DNA from 4 places in the Halomonas sp. HAL1 genome. Region 3 is predicted to be linked to each of the others. Evidence: predicted binding sites of a transcription regulator. Region 3 holds the regulator's gene; each other region holds the start of a gene.
What was found. Region 3 encodes sigma-54, which starts transcription at its own class of promoters, with help from an activator protein. Its sites were predicted from a motif close to TGGCACNNNNNTTGCTNT; they were not measured.

Region 1 (4,173 bases), 1.8 Mb from region 3:
CGGGCTGTACGTCTGGGTTGCCCGCCTTGCCAATCGCGGCGATACGGCCGTTCTGAATACCGACATCGGCTTTGACGATGCCCCACCAATCCAGAATCAGCGCGTTGGTGATGACGGTATCCATGACCGTGTCGTCAGCGCGCTGGCTTTGGCCCATGCCGTCGCGGATGACTTTACCACCGCCGAACTTCACTTCATCGCCGTAGTGGGTGGCGTCTTTCTCGACTTCGATCCACAGCTCGGTATCGCCCAGACGAACGCGGTCGCCCACCGTGGGGCCGTACATATCGGCGTAGGCTTGCCGACTGATCTTGTTGGTCGGCTTCATGACTGACCTCCAGCTTCGCCTGGTTTCTGTGCTTTTCGCGCGGCATCGGGCGCGGTAGAGAGTAGCGCGCCCATGACATCGCCACGGAAGCCGTAAATTTCACGCTTACCGACAAATGGAATCAGCGTGACTTCACGGGTTTGGCCGGGCTCAAAGCGAATAGCGGTGCCAGCGGCTACGTCCAGGCGAAAGCCACGGGTTTTAGTACGATCAAACACCAGCGCGGGATTGGCTTCCGCAAAGTGGTAGTGGGAGCCAATCTGAATGGGGCGGTCGCCGGTATTGGCCACTTCGACACTAATCCGCTCGCGGCCCACGCACAGTTCGATGTCACCCTCTTTTAACTTGTACTCACCGGGAATCATCAGGCGCTCTCCTGGTTGCTGAAAACTAGTTGATAGGTGTGTGGACAGTAACCAGCTTGGTGCCGTCGGGGAAAGTGGCCTCCACCTGCACTTCGTCGACCATCTCGGCGACGCCGTCCATCACATCCTCACGGCTGAGTATCTCGCGGCCATAGCTCATTAAATCGGCCACGCTGCGGCCATCCCGGGCGCCTTCCATAATTTCAAAGCTGATCAGCGCTACCGCTTCGGGGTAATTAAGCTTTAAACCACGTGCTTTGCGGCGCTCCGCCAGTTGGGCGGCTGAGAACAGCAGCAGCTTGTCTTTATCTCTCGGGGTTAATTCCATGGGGCGTTTCTCCAGCAATCTATTCGATTAGGTTAACCAAATACGCGGTGTGTGGGCGTCTCGCTCAATCCACAGGGGGCGCAAAAGTTGCCAAGCCTGCTCGCATAATGCCCAGGCTTCATTACGCGAGTTACCCAAGTAGCGTAATAGCAGCACGCCATGACGAACGGTCACCGCCCAACGTGCGTTATCCGGTAGCGCTTCACGCAACGCTTCAATCGCCGCAGGTGCATCTTCAATGCCTACCGCCCAGAGCGTGGCCTGCACCGTGGCGCCACCCTGCCCCCAGCGCCCAGCAAAGCGTGGGTGTAGTGGGTCTAACGGTTGGCGCTCTAACCACAGCGGCTTGCCGTCCAGGGTTAAACGGAAGTGTTGCTCAATGCGGCCTGAAACGTAAGGTAAATCGCTAGCGGGGCGGCCTAGCGCCATCACTTCCCAGCCCAGGCAGCGGGCGCTGCCATGCAGCTCGATATGGGTGCGCTGCTCGCCTTTCGAGCCATCGAAGGCGATGGTCTCCTGGGGCAGCCACTCCAAAGTGGCGCCATCTTCAACGCTTAACCGGGTGTGCTGGGCCCAAGCCACGCCCTGGCTGTCGGCTTTATAGAGTTTATTGGCGGCAGGCGTTGTGAGTAGCGCATGGGCACCACGCTCGACATGAGCGCTAATGGTAAGCGCGTCGCCGCTCACCAGCCCGCCCGGTGGGTGAAGCACGTACACATGGCACGCCTCACTCCGGCCTTCTGGGTAGAAGGGCCGTTGCACCCGCAGCGGGCCTTGGTGGCGCGCCTGTACCATGCGGGTAACGCCGTCGCGATGAGCAAAACGTAAGTCCAACGAAGCCGCCCAGTGGCGGCCTTGATCAAAGCGGTGGCCAGAGGCAAGGGGAGATTTTGCGATATCGCATAGCATCATAATTAGCTATCGCTTCCTTTCAGTAAGCCGTTAGCTAAGCAGTGCAATTAATGCGCCAAAATGGTGAAAAACTATTTTCAATTTCTAAAACAATGAGTTAAACAATGCCTCTCTACACCTAAAACTTTCAATGCACCACAAAAGATCAAAAAAATTACAAGTTGCACCAAACAAGAACGCGCAGTCGCTGCTTATCCTGCCAACTAGGCTGCATCAGCAAGTAAATATATCGATTAAAAGGGAGCTAACACGGCTAGACAACCGCTTAGCATGGCGCTTATATAAGCTTTTATTCAGGAGCCTAATCATGCTTCAACTTCGCCCTAACTGTGAATGCTGCGATAAGGATTTACCCCCTGATGCAGCGGCGGTCATTTGCTCCTTTGAATGCACATTTTGCCCTGAGTGCGCCAACGGCGTGCTGGCTGGGTCATGCCCCAATTGTGGCGGCCATTTTTCGCCGCGACCCGTTAGGCCCAGCCACTTGCTGGATAAGTACCCTGCTTCATCAGAGCGCATTGTAAAGGCCCCTTAAAAGAGCATAACGAATGAAACGATCTGCTGTTCTTTCCGCCGGACTTCTACTCAGCCTAGTGAGCAGCCACGGTGCCGCGCAGTCATTGCCAAAAGGCGCAATCCAGGCAGGCTCACTCTCTAATCAGCAGCTCATACAGGATGCTATGCCCGCCGTGGCAGCAAAAGTGGCAACCCTTGGCTGTAGCGCTCCCGAGTCATTCCAGCCTTACGTGATCTCTATGCCGCAGGGGAGTGAAGGGTCCAGGTATTGGAGTGAGGTGTGGGTTGTTGAGGGGTGCGGTTCTGAATTCCCTGTGGAAATTCGTTTTAGTGAGGCGGGCCTTGGGGCCGCCAATTACGTGATTGAGTAAACTTTCTTGGCCGCGTTAAGCGACGGCACCCTGGCCGCCGCTAAACGTGGTATTGGGCACAAACCCACGACCGTGCCCTATACCGTCAGATGCTGCTTGATCAGCTCATTGGAAAGTTCACTGATCTCGCCTTTGGCTACCGGGCGGCCGCGATCCATGATCACAAAGCAGTCGGCGTACTTGCGGGCAAAAGGTAGTTTTTGCTCCACCAGTAGCACCGTGAGACCATCCTCGTTGATCAACTGACGAATCACCTGGCCGATCTGGGCGACGATATTGGGCTGAATGCCCTCCCCCGGTTCGTCCAGAATCAGCAGTTTGGGTTCGATGACCAGCGCACGGCCAATGGCCAACTGCTGCTGTTGACCACCGGATAGATCACCGCCACGGCGGTTTTTCATCTCCTTGAGCACGGGGAACAGCTCGTAGACCCGCTCGGGAATCTTTTTCAGCCCGTCGCTGCGGGCGGCAAGGCCGGTGCGCAAATTCTCCTCTACAGTCAGCAGCGGAAATATCTGCCGTCCTTGGGGCACATAGCCAATCCCCAACCGTGAGCGCGCTTCAATGGCTTTTTTAGTCAGCTCGATCTCGTCTGCCTCGGCGGTGTAGCGCAGCTCGCCACTTTTGACGGCCACCTCGCCCATCACGGCTTTCAGCAGTGTCGTTTTACCCACGCCGTTTCGGCCCATCACACAGGTGCACTGGCCTGTGGGCACGTCCAAATCCAGATCCCACAGGGTGTGGCTTTCGCCGTAGAACTGGTTGAGCTTTTCAATGGCTAGCATCAGGCGGCCTCCTCGTCATCGGCACCCAGGTAGACCTCGATTACTTTGGGGTCGTTGGAGACTTGATCCATGGTGCCTTCCGCCAGCACGCTGCCTTGGTGCAGCACGGTCACCTGGCGGGCAATCGAACGCACAAAGCCCATATCGTGTTCCACCACCACCACGGACTGCTTGCCAGCCAACCCGGTGAGCAGTTCGGCGGTGCGCTCCATCTCCTGCTCGGTCATACCCGCTACCGGCTCATCCACCAGCAGCAGGCGCGGGCGCTGCATCAGTAGCATGCCGATTTCCAGCCACTGCTTTTGGCCGTGGGAAAGAATGCCTGCGGGCTGATGGCGCAGTGCCGTCAGGCCGATGGTTTCCAGCACTTCGTCGATGCGGTCTTTGATCTCGCCGGTCATGCGGGCGGTCAGGGTGGGAAAGATCCGCTTGTCGGCGGCCATAGCCAGCTCCAGGTTTTCAAATACCGACAGCGCTTCGAATACCGTCGGCTTTTGAAACTTGCGGCCAATGCCCAGGCTGGCGATATCGGGCTCGTTCATGTGCAGCAAATTATGACGGCTACCGA
Region 2 (4,173 bases), 220 kb from region 3:
AGCGTATCGCTGACGGCTACCCGATGGCGCCTTCCCAACAGCGCGCCAGCCAGCAGTGCCAATAAAAAGGCCAGGCCGATCAATAGCTGGTGAATACTAAAGCCCATCGGGCCAAGGGCGATGCTTTGTTGCAACATAACCAGTAACGATCCTTCATGTGATCTTGGACTGGCATCATCGCAGCACTAGATTATTTAAGGATTATGTTAGTCGCCCCTGGGACGTTATGTCGCAACTGGCGAGCGAGGCGCCGCGACTAACCGGTGGCCACCAGCCAGCGCACCGCATAAGGCGGAAGGGCGCCTTCGGCCTCCCACGGGTTGCTTGGGTCAAGCGCGTGCCATGCGTGTTGGTTCAGCGCTTGGGTTACCGCCTCACCCACATTCGCTAAGGGGAGCGGCAGGTCGGTAACGTTATACAGCGCCAGCAGGCGACGGCCATCATGCAGGGGGCCACGTTCCACCGCCAACAATTCTGGTGGCGACTCCAACACCCGCTGGGCAGCAGTGGGATGGAAACAGGGCTCTTGACGACGCTGATCCAGCAGCCGGTTTAAGGCATGAAACACATCGTGGGTAGGGGTGGAAGGACTATCCAGTAGCAGGTCCAGCTCGCTACGCTGCCAGCGTCGCCGATTGATCGAGCGCAGGCGACCACTGCGCTCAACGCCTTCTACATCGTTGAGTGTGCCCGTTAACGTATGGATATAGAGGGCTGGAATTCCCTGCAGGCTGAGCATGATCGCTTGGCTGCATAGGAAGCGGGCTATTTGCCATGGATCCGGGCCACGGCGAGTGCCGCGCATGGCTTCAAACCAGGTGATGTTGATCTCGTAGGGCGTGTCGCTGCCATCCGGGTTGCTCCGCATGCTGACAAAACCGCCGAACTTGTGCATCAGCTCCAGTAGTGCATCGCGCTCGTGATCGGGCAGTAGGCCTTCCAGTGGGCGCACACCAATACCGTCATGGCTGGCGGTAAAATTCAGGTAAGTACAGTGGTCAGGCAGAACCGGCAGACTGGCAAGCCAGGTTTGCAGCGTGCTGGCCTCGCCACGGGTTAAGGTATGGAGCAGCAGCGGTGGCAGCGTGAATTGATAAATCATGTGCGCTTCATCGGGCGGCCCCTTGGGGAGCCGTTCAAGCCCGAAATAGCTGATGTTCTCTTGGTGCGGCACGTTGGTTTCGGTAATCAGCAGAGTGCCTGGGGCGACATGGTCGACAATCGCGCGAAGCAAACGCACCACGGTGTGGGTTTCCGGCAGGTGAATACAGGAGGTGCCCAACCGCTTCCATAAGAAAGCCACCGCATCCAAGCGGATAATCCGTGTGCCCTGCTCCAGGTAGAAGAGCAGAATACCGACGAACTCCAGCAGTACATCCGGATGTTCAAAGTTTAGATCGAGCTGGTCTTCGGAGAAGGTTGCCCATAGATAACGAGTGCCGCGCCGGGTTGAAACAGGTACCAGCAACGGGTTGCTGCGGGGGCGAACTACCTGGGAGACATCGGTGTCAGGGTCAACTTCGATGAAGTAGTCGCGGCCGGGTAGGCTGCCGCTCAGGTAATCCACAAACCAGAGCGACTCCCTGGAAACATGGTTGAGCACCAAATCGGCCATCAGGTCGTAATGACCGGCGAGCTCGCGGATATGCGACCAGTCGCCAAGCTCACTGTTCACTTCCCGGTAGTGGATCACCGAGAAGCCGTCGTCGCTACTCCACGGGAAGAAGGGCAGCACATGCACGCCGCTGATACGCTCACCCAGCCGCGCTTGAAGAAAATCGCTAAGGACTGCCAGTGGCGGCACACCCTCTTCTATAATGGAGTCACCATAGCTAATCACCCACTGATCTTTTTCGCTCCATGAAGGTGCGTTTTTGGAAGGAGCATCGCCGGGGGCAGACGAAAACGGTGCAAGCGACAGAAAATGCTCAAGGTGTTGATTTAAGCGGCGCTGCACTTCGCCAGCACGCGGCCCGTATAGGTGGCTGAGGTAGCCGTGCACGGTCTGCTCAAAGGGGGACATGGGTGGCTCCTGATAAACAATCTGCCACAAACGCTGCAGCTTGTGTGCCAAATCGTTACAATGCGAGGTTGATAGCGCGTTTAAACGCTAACATCCATTAGCTTAAGACGTTGATGCCGGTTTAAACGCCATTAATAGCATATTCATTGCCAGGTTATAACACGCTAACTCGTGCGGCACGCCCGCACGAGCTGACAACAGGTTGACCGCTATGCATTGCCCTTTTTGTGGTGCAAACGATACTCGAGTGACCGATTCGCGGTTGGTAGCCGATGGCGATCAAGTGCGTCGTCGTCGCCAGTGTGCGAGCTGTCAGGAGCGCTTTACCACTTACGAAACTGCTGAACTAGTAATGCCTCGCGTGGTGAAGTCAGACGGATCACGGGAAAGTTTTCATGAAGCCAAGCTCCGGGCGGGCATGCTGCGTGCGCTTGAAAAGCGCCCGGTCAGCGCGGAAGCCATTGAAGCGGCCGTCGAGCGCATACGTCAAACCCTTCGTGCCCGAGGCGATCGTGAGATCAACGCCCGTGATATTGGTGAGTCGGTGATGCAGGCGCTTAAAACCCTCGACCATGTGGCTTACATCCGCTTTGCCTCGGTGTACCGCAAGTTTCAGGATTTGGATGAGTTTCGTGCTGAGATTGATCGGCTTTCCCAAGAGCCCGATCAAGAGCCCTCTTCTACAGTGAGACACACTAGCGAGCCGCCAAAATGAGTGCCCTGTTTAGCCAAGACGATTACCGTTTTATGGCGCAGGCGCTAAAGCTGGCGCGCAAAGGGCTTTACACCACCGATCCTAATCCTCGGGTCGGTTGTGTGATTGTGCGCGATGAGCAGATCGTCGGGGAAGGCTTTCATCGGCGAGCCGGTGAGCCGCATGCGGAAATCCATGCCTTAAACGCGGCCGGTGAACGGGCCCAGGGCGCGACGGCTTACGTCACCCTTGAACCTTGCTCGCACACTGGGCGTACCGGCCCCTGTGCGGTTGCTCTGCAAAAGGCCAAGGTGGCACGGGTAGTGATTGCGATGCAGGACCCCAACCCCCAGGTTAGTGGCCGGGGTATTCGCTTGCTTGAGGAAGCCGGTATTGAGGTGGCAGTAAGCCTGCTTGAAAGTGAAGCGCGGGCATTGAACCCAGGCTTTATTGCCCGAATGACCACGCAGCGCCCCTTTGTACGCCTGAAAATGGCCATGAGTTTGGATGGCCGTACTGCCATGGGCTCAGGCGAGTCTCAGTGGATTACCGGCCCCGAAGCGCGAACGCAAGTGCAGCGGCTGCGAGCGCGCTCCAGTGCGATATTAAGCGGCGTTGAATCGATTATTATGGACGACTCGCGGCTTACTCTTCGCGCTGAGCAGTTGTCGCTTGCCAATGCCGATGAGGTGGTACAGCGCCAACCGCTGAGGGTGGTGTTAGATACCCATTTGCGCTTGCCCTTGGCGGCCGCCTGTTTAAGCGAACCGGGGCGAACCTTGGTGGTGACCACCCCAGACCATGTGGCTCAAAAGCGCGAACGGTTAACCAAAGCGGGCGCCGAGGTGCATGTGTTGCCTGCCGGTAGTGATGGCCGCATTGATTTAGCCTTGATGCTGAATTGGTTAGCCGAAAGCGAACAGGTTAATGAGCTGCTGGTAGAAACCGGCGCGACCCTGGCGGGTGCTCTGCTTGATGCGGCGTTAGTCGATGAGCTGCAGCTATTTGTCGCCCCCACGCTGTTGGGTGGAGAGGCACGACCGCTATTTGCGCTGCCAGGGCTCTCACGCATGGCCGATCAGCGACGTTTAACCATTCATGATATGCGAGCGGTGGGGCGCGATTGGCGCATTATCGCTTCCCCTCAGTCGACTAGCGCAACTGGCGATAGCAAGGTACCCTGACGCGCGAAATCGCAGCTAACGTGACAACCTTATTTCGTGACGACTTTTCGTTACAAGCTGGCGCAACAGCTTTTTTGCGGCAACGTTACGCGACAACTTTTGGAGATTCCATGGCGCACTCCTCCTCTAGAGGCTTAGCCCCTATCGCCGAGCTGGTGGAAGATATCCGCCAGGGCAAAATGGTGATTCTCATGGACGATGAGGATCGCGAAAACGAAGGTGATATCATCATGGCCGCCGAAAAAGTGCAGGCTGAGCATATCAACTTCATG
Region 3 (4,173 bases):
CAATCGCATAGTAGCCAAGATCTTCAAGCGCTTGTAAGGCGATAGATTTACCTGACCCAGAGCGGCCGCTAATGATCACAAGTTGCATAGAGTCTCTCTTTGCTTTGATCAAGCTGCGTTAAGGGTGGCGAGCGCAAAACAACCTGCCGTTGAGTACCGCTTGGCAGGTTTAGGCTTTCAGGAGGTTGTTTGCTCACGAATTTTAGCGGTAAGCAACTCAAGTAGTTCGCGCTGGCTGCCTGCTTTACGCAGTTTCTGACGCGTATCCGCATCGTTCATGATGGTAGCTACCTGGCCGAGCAGAGAGAGATGTGTGTCATCAGCCTCTTCTGGAACTAGCAATACAAACACCAGATCCACCGGGTCGCCGTCGATAGCATCAAAATCAATCGCTTCTGCGAGTTTTAAAAAACCAGCAATCGGGGCCGAGCAGTGAGGACTACGCGCATGGGGAATAGCCACGCCGTTACCAATCCCGGTACTGCCTAAGCGCTCACGGCCAATTAAACGGCTAAACACTTCTTGGCTGTCCAGACTGGGGATATTTTGGGCAATAAAGGTGCTGAAAAATTCCAGCACCCTTTTTTTGCTGCCCCCGGGTACGTCAAAGAGAACCCGTTCCGGGGGGAGTATGGTTTCCAACGTCATTGAATTAACGCACGCCTGCGCCTTGGGCGCGAGCTTGTGCTTTTTCCTTATGTTTAACGAGTTGCCGATCAATTTTGTCCGCTAATGCGTCAATAGCGGCGTACATATCACTGTCTAGGGCTTCCGCATGTAAATCAGCACCTGCTGCGTGCAGTGTACAGGCGGCCTGCTGGCGCTCTTTCTCCACAGATAAGGTGACTTGCACCGTGGTTATGTTGTCGTAATGGCGCTCTACACGTTCAAGCTTTTCGTTGACATAGTCACGCAAGGCGTCAGTCAGTTCTACGTGATGACCAGTGATATTAACTTGCATTGACGTACTCCTTATCCATCGGACTGTACTTCGATTGTAACCCTTTTTGCCGCGTTGCAAAGCCCTTGTCGAGAGTTTCCCTAAAACGTTGATTTGTGCTAGCGCAAACGACGTCGCTCGCTAGAGGAGGGAATGCCCATGGCTTCACGGTATTTAGCCACCGTTCGACGCGCTACTTGAATTCCCCCCTCTCCTAATAGCGTGACTAAGCGGCTATCAGAAAGCGGCTTGCCTGGCGGCTCCTCTTGAACCAATTTCTTAAGCCGAGCGCGGATAGCGGTGCTTGAATGGCTGTCTCCATCCTGGCCGCTGACTTGGCTTGAGAAAAAGTATTTGAGTTCAAATACGCCGCGAGGCGTATGAATAAATTTCTGAGTGGTTACCCGGGAAATAGTCGATTCGTGCATTTCCACGGCCTCGGCGATATCGGCCAATATGAGCGGCTTCATGGCTTCTTCGCCGTGTTCTAAAAAGCCAATTTGCCGGGTGATAATCTCGCGTCCAACGCGCAGTAGCGTATCGTTGCGGCTAGAGAGGCTCTTGATCAGCCAGCGTGCTTCCTGCAAGTGTTCTTTTAAAAACTGATTGTCCTGACTTTTATCCGCACGCTTTATTAAGCTTGCGTAGTCGGGCTGAATGCGCAGCCTTGGCAATGCCTCAGGATTGAGCTCTAAGTGCCAGCCTTCGTGGTCATGGCGTACGACCAGGTCGGGCGTTACATAACTATCATCGGTATCGCCATAGGCGCTGCCCGGGCGTGGATCAAGGCTACGAATGAGGAGAATGACATCAGCCAGCTGGTTATCATCGAGTCCCAGGCGGCGTTTTAGTAAGCGCATGTCATCTTTGCCGAGCGCTTCCAGAAACTGCCGTACTAAGCGGCGGGCAGGAACCAGCAACGGCGTATCATCGGGAAGAGTGGCCAGCTGCAGCATCAGGCACTCCCGCAGGTCGCGGGCGAATATTCCTGTTGGCTCAAATTGCTGAAGCTTAAGCAGAATGGTTTCTACTTCGCGCTGGCTAAGCCCGTCGATACCTTGAGCGCGAAGCCCTTCACGTATGTCGTTGAGCGGCTGAGTTAAATAGCCATTAGCATCTAACGCGTCGATAAGACTTTCTGCGACAAGTTGCTCTCGCGCGCCAAAATCAGTCATGGCTAGCTGCCACAGCAAGTGCCCATGAAGACTCTGGCCAGCCGCTTGGCGCTCAAAATCAGGTCCTTCGCTGCTGGTGCCACCGTGACTGCCCATATCTTGGTAGGTATCAGACCAGTCACTATCTACCGAGAGCTCGGTGGGAATGCTCTCTGACCACTCTTCCTCTTTGGGCTCGCTGACAGCCTGTTCGCCAAATTCATCCTCTTGTTCCAGCATGGGGTTGGCATCTAGGGCCTGCTGAATTTCTTGACGTAAGTCCAGCGTTGATAGCTGTAACAGGGCAATGGCCTGCTGCAGCTGAGGTGTCATGGTCAGCTGTGTGCCCATGCGCAGTTGAAGAGAAGCTTTCATGACCATCTGAGAACCACTCGTTAATCAGAATGCTCCACCCTAGTGCGAGTAGGTCTCAGGTGCAAGTGCAATAAGCATGCCATTGGTAGTAAAGTTGTTGTAGAGCGCTAATTAGAAGTGAAAAATAAGCTAGAGGCGGAAATCAGCGCCTAAATAAACCTCCCTCACTTTCTGGTTAGTGAGTATCGAGGCTGGAGAGCCGCTGGCGATGATTTGACCATCGCCCACGATGTAGGCGATATCACAAATATCCAGGGTTTCGCGAACGTTGTGGTCGGTAATCAGTACGCCGATGTGGCGCTGCTTTAATGCCCGAATAATGGTTTTGATCTCGCCCACCGAAATGGGGTCTACGCCAGCAAAGGGCTCGTCCAGCAGAATGAATGCGGGTTCTGTCGCCAGTGAGCGAGCAATCTCCACACGCCTGCGTTCACCGCCTGAAAGGCTCATGCCCAGGTTGTCGCGAATATGGGTAATGTGAAAATCTTCAAGTAGCGCTTCCAGGCGCTGCTCGCGGTCGCTACGGCTGAGTTCTTTGCGTGTTTCGAGTATCGCCATAATATTATCGGCAACCGATAATTTACGAAAAATAGACGCTTCTTGCGGAAGGTAGCCGATACCCGCCGCAGCGCGTTCATGCATTGGGGCGCGGGTTAGATCTACATCGTCGATACCCACTTTGCCAGCATCGGATTTCACCAGCCCCACAATCATATAAAACGAGGTGGTTTTGCCCGCGCCGTTAGGGCCCAGTAAGCCCACGATGCTGCCTTGGGAGATCTCTAAATTGATGTCTTTAACGACTCGACGTCGCTTATAGCTTTTGGCCAAGTGATGGGCATATAGGGTTTTGATTGGCGCAGTGTCTGTAGTTGCCAAGGCTTGGCTCCCTATTGTTCAGGCTGAAGGGTCATACGTATGCGCTGGGGCTCGCTGCCGTCAACGTCAGAGCGTGCTTGAATCACTTCACGGTCAATAAAATACTCAAGGCGCCCGCCGGTGAACGTATCCTCGAGCTGGATCAGCTCGGCTTGGTCAATCAGCTCTACGCGGCGCTCAGCGACGTGATAAATAATCCGTCGCGCCCAGCCTTCAGTGGGGCCATCTTGGCCTTCAACTTGATGACGCAGGTAGGCGCGTTCGCCGGTGGATGTCGCTTTCGATAGTTCGCCAGCCTCGTTGCGTTCGATCTCTACCCGTTCGCCTCGCAACTGCATTTCGCCTTGGCGAATATCTACATCCCCGGTGTAAACGGCGGTGCCCGCCCGCTGGTCCAGATCTAAGCGGTCGGCTTCTACTTCTACAGGGGCTTGTTGTGACGTTTGGGCCATTGCCGATAACGGCATCGTGAGGGCAAAAAGAGTGGTGGAGAAAAGGGCTGTATAAATAATGGCTTTCATGGCGGCTCCTCTTAAGGTTGCGTGGCCGGGGGGTGTGTGCCGCGCACATTATCATTTAGGCGGACCTGGCTGGTGTTAAGCCACGCGTCCATACGTGAAGCGCTCATTTGCTGGGGTGGTTGCTGCAGTAATACCGGTGTTTCACTCCAAGCATGTTGATTAAGGCCATCATAATGCAATAGCTCGGTATCAAGCTGCCAGCCTTCATCCGGGGCGATCAGTCTGGCCGAGCCAGACATCAGCAGGGCCTGTGTAACAGTGTTGAGCGTGCCTACTTCGGCGCTAGCCAGCCACTGACGATTCT
Region 4 (4,173 bases), 2.1 Mb from region 3:
CGTAGGCGATTTCGTCCACGGCGTCCTTAGTGGAAACGTGTACCAAGTAAACGGGAGCACCCAGGGTGCTGGCAATACGAATCGCCCGGCTCGCGGCTTCGCCTTCGACCTGGGGCGGGCGGGAAAGCGGGTGCGCTTCTGGGCCGGTCATGCCCTGGGCGAGTAGTTTCTGCTGCATGTGATACACAAGCTCGCCGTTTTCCGCGTGTACGGTGGGGATTGCGCCTAGCTCTAAACAACGCGAGAAGCTTTCCACCAGAATATCATCGGTGGCCATGATGGCGCCCTTGTAGGCCATAAAGTGCTTGAAACTGTTGACCCCGTGCTCGCGTACCAGCGTCCCCATCTCCTCTTTGACGCTCTCGTCCCACCAGGTGATTGCCACGTGGAAAGCGAAGTCGGTGGCGGCTTTTTCCGCCCAGCCTTGCCAGGTTTCAAAGGCTTCCAACAGCGACTGGCCGGGGCTGGGAATCACGAAATCGATAATGGTGGTGGTGCCGCCCGCCATGGCCGCGGCGGTGCCGGTATAGAAATCCTCGCTGGCCACCGCGCCCATAAACGGCATCTGCATATGGGTATGGGGATCGATACCGCCGGGCATTACCAACTGGTTGCTGGCATCCACCGTCTCGCAGCCCTCGGGTACTTCTAAGTCAGTGCCAATCGCGTGGATTTTACCGTCTACACACAGCACATCGGCGCGGTAGGTATCCGCGTGGGTGACCACGGTGCCGCCCTTGATCAATAAACTCATGGTTCGCTCCTTAGATAATTGATTGAGGGAATTATTCGCCGTCGGTGAGACGGGTATAGGTCTCGGGGCGGCGGTCGCGGAAGAACTGCCAGTTGTTGCGCACCTCGCGCACCATATCCAGGTCAATCTCGTGTACCAGTAGCTCGTCGTCGGTCTCGCTGGCCTGGGCTTCAATTTTGCCGCGTGGATTCACGATATAGCTGGAGCCGTAAAAATCGCCGATATTCCAAGGCGCTTCGGTACCCACGCGGTTGATGGCGGCGATAAAACAGCCGTTAGCGGCAGCGGAGGCGGGCTGTTCAAGCTCCCATAAATACTGAGAAAGACCGGCCACGGTGGCGGAAGGGTTGAAGATCACCTCGGCGCCGTTGAGCGCCAGTGCCCGCCAGCCTTCGGGGAAGTGACGGTCGTAGCAGATATACACGCCGATCTTGCCGTAGGCGGTATCGAATACCGGCCAGTTGGAGTTGCCCGGTTTAAAGAAGAATTTCTCCCAGAACCCCGCCACTTGGGGAATGTGCGTCTTGTGATACTTGCCCAGATAGCTGCCGTCGGCATCGAACACCGCGGCGGTGTTGTAATAAACACCGGTTTCGGTCTCTTCATACACCGGCACAATAATGACCATGCGGTGCTCAGCAGCCAGTTTTTGCATCATCTGGCAGGTGGGGCCTTCTGGCACCCGCTCGGCGGCGGCATACCATTTGCCATCCTGGCTGGGGCAAAAATAGGGTTGGTTAAAGACTTCCTGGAAGCACAGCACCTGCACGCCTTGGTCAGCCGCTTGTTGAATCATCGGCAGGTGTGCCTCGTTCATGGCATCGCGAATAGCCTCAGGTTCAAGATCCGTGCTGGTTTTCAGCCCCATCTGAATCAGCCCAATTTTCATCTTTTGCATGAGACGCTTCCTCTGATTGTTGGTGTGTAGCGTATATTTGTAGTGTCTTGAGAATGAGTTTTATAAAGCTGACGTAAAAGACAGCTTTTGTTGAAAGTAGCGCTGGATGAGTGGTTTTAGCAAGTCTTTAATCGATGTTAGATAAATTGCATTTAACTCGTTGAGTTTGTTTGTTTTTATTTTTTTACGTTGCACTTTTCACTCTTTTGGTGAGCTTGTGCACTGTTTTGGGTATATTTTTTTATTCTTAAAAATCATGCGATAGGTTTAATAATTGACGATATATCGAGCATCGTATTGTTTAAAGTTGGTGCAAATATTTTTTTTGACCTAGCTTTGTTTAATTGGTTTTTGTTTGGAGAGAGTAAATTTAAAAGGTAACAAGCTAACAATAATATTGTTGTCTAGGAGGGCAGCTTTTTAATCAATGAGTTAATTGCTTTGGTTTTATAAGTAGGCACGCTTATTGCTTTTAATTCTGTCTGGGAAGCTCCACTGGCCGTGTGAGTTAGGGCTTGTCTTATTAGGACTTGGCTTAAAAGTCAGCGAGCACAGCTAGTTTTCAGACATAGCCTGGGCTAGACAACACAATACTGAGGAGAAACAAGATGACCGAAACAACCTCTCAGATGGTGGATCGAGGTGGGCTGATAGAGCTTGATGTAGGCAGTGACGTGCGAGGTAGTTCACGCTTTAACGAGGATATTGCACCCACCCAGGCCAGCGAGCGTACCTGGAGCAAATGGAACATCGCCGCGCTGTGGGTCGGCATGTCGATCTGTGTTCCTACCTATACGTTAGGCGGGGTGTTAACTGCCTACTTTGGCTTGAGCGTAGGGGAAGCGCTGTTTGCCATTCTATTGGCGAATATTATTGTCCTGATTCCCCTGACGCTGAACGCCTTTCCTGGCACCAAATTTGGCATTCCTTTCCCTGTCGTTTTGCGTTCATCCTTCGGCATTTTAGGCTCCAACGTGCCCTGCCTGGTGCGGGCGTTAGTTGGCTGTGGCTGGTTTGGTATTCAGACCATGTTCGGTGGGCTGGCGATTCACTTGCTGTTGTCTGAGTTGATTCCCGCTTGGGCTGCGCTTGGGGGCGTGGGGGAGGTGATTGGCTTTTTTGTTTTCGGCGCGATGAATCTTTATGTGGTGATCCGCGGTGCGGAATCAATCAAGTGGCTGGAAACGCTGGCGGCGCCACTGCTGTTAGCGGTGGGCATTGGCTTGATGGTGTGGGCGTGGCCGAACATGTCGATGACTGAGCTGCTGGCGCAGCCACCATCACGCCCTGAGGGGGCTTCCGTTTATGGTTATTTCTTTGCAGGCTTGACCGCCATGGTGGGGTTTTGGGCCACGTTGTCACTTAATATCCCTGACTTCAGCCGCTTTGCCAAAAGCCAGAAAGACCAGATTGCTGGCCAGATCATCGGGCTGCCGCTGACGATGTTCTTCTTCGCTGCCCTCGGTGTCGTGTTAACCGCGGCGTCTGAAACGCTGGTGGGCCAAACCGTTGCCGACCCGGTGCGTTTGATTGGCTATATCGACAGTCCCTTCTGGGTGGTCATGGCAATGCTGCTGATCATTATTGCCACGATCTCTACCAACACCGCGTCGAATATTGTTTCGCCTACCAATGACTTCCAAAACATTGCGCCCAAATTGATCAATCAGACCCGCGGTGTGCTGATGACCGGTGCGGTGGGCGTGTTGCTAATGGGCTACGATCTATTGCAAAAAGCAGGCGTGATTCCTCCAGGCGTATCACTTGAACAGATGTACTCCAACTGGCTGCTTGGCTACTCCAGCCTACTCGGCCCGATAGCGGGTATTATGGCGGTGGATTACTTCCTGATTAAAAAGCAGCGCTTGGATGTGCCTAGTCTCTATATGGATAACCACGCCTATCCTGCGGTGAACATGGCTGGGTTTATCGCCTTTGGTGTGCCGGTGCTACTTACCTTGATCTCTCTGGTGACAGGCACGATGAACTGGTTCTACGATTATGGGTGGTTCACTGGGTCGGCGCTGGGGGCGATTGTTTACTATGCTGCCAGCCAAGTAGTGGCATCGTCTCCGCAGGCAGGGCCTGTGCCGTTAATGGCCAGCGAGGTCACTGAGCAGCGTTAATCAGTAGTGGTAATCAATAGCTATGTTTAAAGCCCGGCACGGAAGCCTGGCTTTTAGATTAGCTACTTTTGATTAAACTTAAAAAAGCATCGACCACTCGGTTTGGGCGGCGGTCATGACGGGTGACCAGCACAAACGGAATACGGTAGTGCTGACTGGGCGTGAGAAGGGCGCGCATTTTGCCTGCCGCGACCCACTGTTCGGCCACGTGTTCAGGAAGGAAGCCGATAAAACGCCCGGTAAGAATTAAAAACGCAGCGCCTTCCCGATCGGATGCCGACGCGCGTAGCGTGAGCGCATCATGGGCTTGGCGTGCCTCAACTGGCAGCGGATAACGAGGTGAAATAGCTGCGTGTCGTGCGATATCTGCAACGCTGAGCGTGTCATCGTTTTCC

Region 1: Q3Y66_RS18505 (urease accessory protein UreD) is a predicted target of sigma-54. The motif match lies at 1,974-1,991, and genes of this name have one in related genera.
Region 2: Q3Y66_RS06350 (sugar phosphorylase) is a predicted target of sigma-54. The motif match lies at 2,056-2,073, and genes of this name have one in related genera.
Region 4: Q3Y66_RS17085 (NCS1 family nucleobase:cation symporter-1) is a predicted target of sigma-54. The motif match lies at 2,108-2,125, and genes of this name have one in related genera.

What each region holds. Positions count from the first base shown of each region.
Region 1 covers NZ_CP130610.1:3,989,122-3,993,294, forward strand. The annotation lists gene ureC (urease subunit alpha) at 1-328, opposite strand, end outside; gene Q3Y66_RS18495 (urease subunit beta) at 325-693, opposite strand; gene Q3Y66_RS18500 (urease subunit gamma) at 719-1,021, opposite strand; gene Q3Y66_RS18505 (urease accessory protein UreD) at 1,049-1,933, opposite strand; gene Q3Y66_RS18510 (DUF1272 domain-containing protein) at 2,241-2,468, shown strand; gene Q3Y66_RS18515 (hypothetical protein) at 2,482-2,820, shown strand; gene urtE (urea ABC transporter ATP-binding subunit UrtE) at 2,898-3,605, opposite strand; gene urtD (urea ABC transporter ATP-binding protein UrtD) at 3,605-4,173, opposite strand, start outside.
Region 2 covers NZ_CP130610.1:1,332,884-1,337,056, forward strand. The annotation lists gene Q3Y66_RS06345 (TlpA family protein disulfide reductase) at 1-137, opposite strand, end outside; gene Q3Y66_RS06350 (sugar phosphorylase) at 257-2,023, opposite strand; gene nrdR (transcriptional regulator NrdR) at 2,235-2,738, shown strand; gene ribD (bifunctional diaminohydroxyphosphoribosylaminopyrimidine deaminase/5-amino-6-(5-phosphoribosylamino)uracil reductase RibD) at 2,735-3,901, shown strand; gene ribBA (bifunctional 3,4-dihydroxy-2-butanone-4-phosphate synthase/GTP cyclohydrolase II) at 4,012-4,173, shown strand, end outside.
Region 3 covers NZ_CP130610.1:1,555,210-1,559,382, forward strand. The annotation lists gene rapZ (RNase adapter RapZ) at 1-88, opposite strand, end outside; gene Q3Y66_RS07305 (PTS sugar transporter subunit IIA) at 178-648, opposite strand; gene raiA (ribosome-associated translation inhibitor RaiA) at 653-961, opposite strand; gene Q3Y66_RS07315 (RNA polymerase factor sigma-54) at 1,060-2,475, opposite strand; gene lptB (LPS export ABC transporter ATP-binding protein) at 2,599-3,348, opposite strand; gene lptA (lipopolysaccharide transport periplasmic protein LptA) at 3,360-3,869, opposite strand; gene lptC (LPS export ABC transporter periplasmic protein LptC) at 3,881-4,173, opposite strand, start outside.
Region 4 covers NZ_CP130610.1:3,667,470-3,671,642, reverse strand. The annotation lists gene hydA (dihydropyrimidinase) at 1-754, opposite strand, end outside; gene Q3Y66_RS17090 (nitrilase-related carbon-nitrogen hydrolase) at 786-1,652, opposite strand; gene Q3Y66_RS17085 (NCS1 family nucleobase:cation symporter-1) at 2,261-3,778, shown strand; gene Q3Y66_RS17080 (LysR family transcriptional regulator) at 3,837-4,173, opposite strand, start outside.